Ruminococcus albus AD2013: one gene and its partner. The protein of the gene in region 2 interacts with the protein of the main gene of each other region in a pairwise test. Links are inferred from orthologs where the notes say so. Each region holds a gene or a part of one and is shown on either strand. Other genes may lie near its edges. The genes, in order: N773_RS0105815 and N773_RS0101405.

Region 1 (3,162 bases), 970 kb from region 2 along the record:
ACTTCGTCTGCGGAAGTATATTTCTCGGAGTATGCGCCGATAGGCTCAACGTGTACACCGCCGATATTTACCAGTGTACCGTTGTTTATCTCGTTCCATTCAATAAGATAAGGTTCATGCTGATTGAAGTTGAAATCTACCTCGCCGTTCTGGGTCTTTTCATTCCATGTAGCATCTGAAGCTGTGCTGACTATATCGATGGTATAGCCTTTCTCATTCAGCTTAGGCTCTACGTATTCGAGTATCTCGCTGTGTGGGGTGAGGTCTGCCAGTGCTGTTATGGTGGTGAGTTCCTTGCCGTCAGCTGTTTTGGTCTTGCTCTTTTTCTCGGGTGAATCTGCCTTTGCATTTCCGCCGCAGCCTGTAAGTACTGCCGAGATAAGTGCTGCTGCTATGGCTGCCGAATAAAGTCTGTTGTTTTTCATAATTGATTCCTCCTAAAAATTCATTTTAACTTTTCCTTTTACTTATATTATGATAGTTTATATAAGATGTCTCTTTTTAAGTATGAGATTTGATATCAGGTCGCCGAATATCTGTGCTATCTCAACCATGACTATAAGTACCAGCACAGAAGCTATCAGCATATCGTGGTAAAATCTGTTGAAGCCGAAGCGCACTGCTATATCGCCGATACCGCCCGCGCCGAAGCTTCCTGCCAGTGCTGTCATGGAGATTATACCTATAAGTGCTACTGTGAACCCTCTTATTATAGAAGGTATAGCTTCGGGCAGCATCACCTTGAAAACTATCGCCGCCGAGCTGCTGCCCATTGCCTTTGCGGCTTCTATCTTGCCTTTGGGTATCTCAACGAATGCACCCTGCACCAGTCTTGCGTACATGGGTATACAGCTTGCCGCCAGTGCGATTATACAAGCATTTACACCGTAGCTTTGCCCCAGCAACATTCGTGCCAGCGGGAGTGTTATGATTATCATTATCATCTGGGGAAGTGACCTGAGACAATTGACTATCGTGCCTGCCGTTTCATTCAGTACAGGTACGGGTCTAACGCCTTCCTTGGATATAACTGAAAGTGCTATGCCTAGAAGTACTCCCAGCACGAGGGTTATCACTGCGCTGAGTGCCACCATGTAAAGAGTATCCCACACAGCTGGGAGCAGTACGTCCCAGACCTCTTTGCTGAATGCGTGCTTTACCACTTCCCAGAAAGGAAATTTCAAAAAACTCAAATTCCCTCACCTCCTGTAAATGAATTATCATGTCTGAATTCTTTGTATACTTCAAGGAATATTTTACCCGTATTGCTCTGGGGGTCAAGGAAGATATCCCTTGTGGTGCCTGTTTCGGTTATCACGCCGTTTTCCAGAACTGCAACCCTGTTGCATATGCGCTTTGCCGCTTCAAGCTCGTGGGTTATCATTATTATGGTAACGCCAAGCTCTTTGTTGATATGTTCAAGCAGGTCGAGTATCGAAAGGGTTGAAACAGGGTCGAGGGCGCTGGTGGCTTCATCGGAGAGAAGCACATCGGGGTCGGTAGCAAGTGCCCTTGCTATGCCTACGCGCTGTTTCTGTCCGCCCGAAAGCGAACCGGGATAAGCATTCTTCTTATCGGAAAGACCCACAAGCTCCAGCAGCTTATTGACCTTTGTCTCAATATCCTTTTTTGATACCCCCAGCAGTTTCAACGGATATGCGATATTCTTGAATACCGTCATGGAATCAAAAAGATTGAACTGCTGGAATATCATGCCTATTTTTTTTCGGCGTTCGGTGAGCTGTTTTTTATTCAGTGAAAGTATCTCGGTTTCACCGATGAATATTTTGCCTCTGTCGGGTTCTTCAAGGCGGTTGATGCACCTGACAAGTGTGGATTTGCCTGCCCCTGAAAAACCGACTATCCCGAAGATATCACCCTTTTCGATCTCAAGGTCGATACCCTTGAGGACTGTATTTTCTTCTTTTCTGTTTTTAAATGACTTGTATAGCCCTTCTATTCTTATATATGAACTCATGGTATCTTGTCATATCTCCTTTGCTTATAACGCTCTATATGGTATTTTTATAACTTCCCTCTTGATTCATTGAATATATTTATAGCATATATTTCGGATATAATCAACAAATAAATGAGATAACGTTATCACTTAAATGCAGGAACACTACGAAATTGCTGACAAACTGTTAACTATTCCTCACCCAAAAGTTAAATGATAGGTATTAAGATATTGTTTTTTTTGAAAGCAAAAAAAATATCGGTCCAAATGCGACAACGATATCACACACAACGGCGTGCTTTATTGGTGCTCCGATGATTCATACCACGTTTTTCAGAGATATTTATCATAAATTTGTGATAACGTTATCTTAGTTAAAAAAACATATTATTCTGCTCGGTCTTATTATGTGATTGAGGTTCTTATAATAATCTGGTTGTTAAACATCCATTTACGTATAATAGTGTTTTATATTTGCTTGAAGAAAAAAATCTCAAAATGTGACTTCTCATTAGAGTTTTCTATTTTCAGGCAATGCATTACAGAACGTCAAATCATATTTTAGATAATCTTTGTTGAATATCGCCTTTGACACAACATAATAATTTTGCTATAATATTCAGGTAATCATATCATAATTATAGCACTGACACACGTTGTATTCTCAGGAATGCGTAAATCTGATCACGGAATGCTATCCGCAGATGAAGTATCCTTTGAGTACAGCGTGTTTTTTTGTGCGGAAACGGAGAAAACTATGCCAAGAAACCAATTTGAGAGAATGATGTTCGCTTTGATGACTGTTATCGTGACGGTACACGCTTATGTGTTTTACAGTCTGTATGTTGTCAACAGCTCCACGCTTATGAGTGTTACGGGAGAAAACAGTGTGCTCGGTGCAGTAAATGCTATGGGCGGTGTCTATATGTTCGGAAGAAATCTGCCTATCTGGGCAGTTGTGATCACAGAGTTTATCCTTGCATACACTCTTGAAATCACGGTTGGCAGCCCCTTGTCCTTTAAGCTCGCCTGTAAGGTTTTTGATCCGAGAGAGACACACCCTGTACTCTTTGAAACTGCGATCATCTGTGCAACAGTCGGCATCATGTGTCCTGCGATGAGCTTCCTTGCGGCTTTCCTCTACTATCCCTACTATGCAGGATTCAACATCTTTACATTCCTCGCCAACTGGATCAAGCTTG
Region 2 (3,110 bases):
GTACAGAGCTTAACGATATCGAACTGGATGGCAGGCGTGCCGAGGCTGTAAAATTTACGGAGGGACGAGAAGAAGTCTCCGCTGTTGTACTGGCGATAGGACATTCGGCAAGAAATACATTCGAGATGCTTCACAGGAAAGGGATATTCCTTGAAGCTAAGCCGTTCTCGGTTGGTGCGAGGATAGAGCACAGACAGACGGAGGTTGACAGAAGCCTGTACGGAGAGTATGCGGGAAGTCCCATGCTGCCAAAGGGCGAATATCAGCTTTCTCACCGCGACAAAAGCGGTCGGGCGGCGTACACTTTTTGTATGTGCCCGGGTGGTACGGTAGTGCCAGCTGCTTCGGAAACTAGCGGTACTGTCACCAACGGTATGAGCGTATTCGCCCGAGACGGCGTGAATGCAAATTCGGCGCTGGTGGTATCGGTAACACCAGAAGATTTCGGCAGTAAGCCCCTTGACGGTATGTACTTTGCTCGGGAAATAGAGCAGAAAGCTTACAAGGCTGCGGGCAGTTACAAGGCTTGCGCTTCAAGCGTAAAGGGATTTCTTGATGGCAAAGCAGACCTAGATACGGACATAGAACCAAGCTATTCTCTCGGAGTGACAGCAGTGGATTACGAGAAAATTTTCCCTAAGCAGGTGACAGAAATGATGCGCACGGGGCTGAAAGTTTTTTCAAGAAAGATGAAATGCTTCGGGGACGGAAAAGCACTTCTCTGTGCACCCGAAACGAGGACGAGTTCACCAGTGAGGATAACAAGGGACAAAGACAAAATGACTTCCCTTTCCTGTGAAAATCTTTACCCCTGCGGTGAGGGTGCTGGCTATGCAGGAGGAATAATGAGTGCGGCAGTAGACGGATTGAACACAGCACTGAAGATAATGGCTGAGATAGCGCCATGATATACGGAGGAAGCATGACACCGAAAGAATATCTGGAAATACTGCACACCGCAGAAAAGTTGAAAGACACCACAAGGCACTGTACGACCTCAGGAAGACGTACCGAAAGTGTGGCAGAACACAGCTGGCGGCTAGCGCTGATGGCGATACTCCTTCGCGGAGAATTTTCCGAAGCCGACATAAACAAGCTGACTGCAATGTGCATTATACACGACCTTGGGGAATGTTTCACAGGTGACATACCCACATTCAGCAAAACTGACAAAGACCGTGAGACCGAAGACAGACTTCTGAATAAATGGGTAGGTTCTCTGCCCGCGGAAATTTCTTCTTATTTCAAGGCACTGTATCGGGAGATGGAAGAACAGAAAACGATAGAAGCAAAACTGTTCAAGGCACTTGACAAGCTTGAAGCCCTGATACAGCACAATGAATCACCGCTGGATACATGGTCTGAAAATGAGCGTGAGTTAAATCTGACTTACGGTACAGATACTGTGGCTTTCTCGGAATGGCTGACAGAACTCCGAAAAGTGATACTTGACGAAACACTGGATAAACTCGGAAAATAAAAACGGCGGGGCTACACGCTCCGCCGTTGATTTTTATGAAATTATTCCACAAGACCTTTTTCTTTCAAAACCTTCTTGATAGCCGCATATGTCTCATCGCTGAGGATATGTTCAACACGGCAGGCGTCTTTGGAAGCGGTAGCTTCGCTTACGCCCAATGATACGAACAGCTTGGAAAACAGCTTATGACGCTCATACATTTTTGCAGCTATCTCCATACCTTTATCTGTAAGTGTGATGTAGCCATCCTTATCAACGAGGATATATCCGTTCTCACGAAGATTCTTCATGGCTATGCTGACGCTGGGCTTGGAAAATTCAAGTTCGTTGACTATATCGATGCTTCTTACATCGCCTTTGCGCTCACTGATCATGAGTATGCTTTCAAGATAATTCTCGGCAGATTCCTGTATTTTCAAAGCTGCACCTCCGTTGTAATTAATTATACTATATTATAACACATTTTTTTAAATATTGCAAGTGGTACAAAAGAAATATTTGGCAGAAGATTATAGCCGTCATTTTTTTTGTACTGCGCTCTTCCGATTTTTGTTAGAAATCATTATAGCACAGCGGTTAAGAAATGTCAATAAAAATACCATAGTACTTCTGACAAATGATCGGAAATACTATGGCTTGAAATTTGGATTTTCAGTTTCTGCTGAGTGCACCGATGAACATTTTTGCTGAACGTATCAGCATAGTCACACCCATAACTGCGCAAACCGAACCTATGGCGATGGAATGTTTCAGGATAACATAGATGCCTGCGGCTATCACAAATATGCTTACTGCTATGCAGAGCATGAAAAACATTGCACGGAGGATAATCCTTACCGGACGGGGTACATATCTGCTGTTAAGAAAACCGATAACAAATTCTTCTGCTATATCTATAATGAAATCCATAATGTTGTTCTCCTTTATCTATTATCAGATAAGGCTGCTGTAATAAGCGCTCAGCTTTGCAGCGGCTTTTTTTATGAGCTGTTCAGCTTTGTCATGAGCGTTTATATCTGCAAAAATACCTTGTGTTGAAAGTTCCTGTGCCTTTTTGGCAAGTTCTACTGCCCGCTGAAAAGCTGCTATGTCGTCATTCTCTGTAAGCTGTTCCGCAAGATGCAGGCAAGCACGGGCTTTCAGTGCTGTAAACTCATCGATGTAGCCGTGGGGCGGCTCCGCTTTTACTATCTCCTCATAAACGCCTGCTGCGTAGAGGTTACGAAGTTCGATATAACTCACCATACCTGTATCTGCGGCAGGTGAGGTATCGTAGGCTTCAAGCTGTATATCAAGCACTTTGCAGAGATATTCAAGGGTCTTTACCGACGGCATCGCACTGCCGCTCTCTATCTGGCTCAGCATATTTCTTGTTATGAAATCGCCTACTACCTCGTTCTGTGTCATCTTTTTTGCGAGGCGGGCTTCCTTTATAATACGGCCTATATTCTTTGCGTCCATTTGTTAGCCTCCTTTACGTGTCAATTCTGTTTACGTATACTATACCACACTTTTTATAAAATTGCAAGAGTTTCACAGAAATTTAACATTTAGATTTACATTGATAGAATGAGATATTTACTTTATGCGGATATGTCATTTACCTAAAAGGTAAATCAGAATTGATTTT

The links.
Region 1: the proteins of N773_RS0101405 (region 2) and N773_RS0105815 interact in binary tests that used the Escherichia coli proteins (3 or more experiments, as listed by UniProt). The link is inferred for Ruminococcus albus AD2013 from one-to-one orthologs.

Annotation. Positions count from the first base shown.
Region 1 is NZ_JAGS01000001.1:1,296,171-1,299,332, forward strand. The notes cover bases 85-2,911. They hold N773_RS0105815 (methionine ABC transporter ATP-binding protein), read right to left. Parts: upstream 1,979-2,911; coding sequence 1,190-1,978; downstream 85-1,189. Other genes in these bases: N773_RS0105805 (MetQ/NlpA family ABC transporter substrate-binding protein), read right to left, coding at 85-425; N773_RS0105810 (methionine ABC transporter permease), read right to left, coding at 483-1,193; N773_RS0105820 (hypothetical protein), read left to right, coding at 2,718-2,911. In the rest of the region: more of N773_RS0105805, read right to left, coding at 1-84; more of N773_RS0105820, read left to right, coding at 2,912-3,162. UniProt on the Escherichia coli protein: Part of the ABC transporter complex MetNIQ involved in methionine import. Responsible for energy coupling to the transport system. It has also been shown to be involved in formyl-L-methionine transport.
Region 2 is NZ_JAGS01000001.1:329,924-333,033, reverse strand. What follows is about bases 211-2,985. They hold N773_RS0101405 (metal-dependent transcriptional regulator), read right to left. Parts: upstream 1,900-2,985; coding sequence 1,522-1,899; downstream 211-1,521. Other genes in these bases: N773_RS0101395 (helix-turn-helix domain-containing protein), read right to left, coding at 2,414-2,941; N773_RS0101400 (hypothetical protein), read right to left, coding at 2,132-2,389; N773_RS0101410 (HD domain-containing protein), read left to right, coding at 923-1,480; N773_RS0101415 (NAD(P)/FAD-dependent oxidoreductase), read left to right, coding at 211-908. In the rest of the region: more of N773_RS0101415, read left to right, coding at 1-210.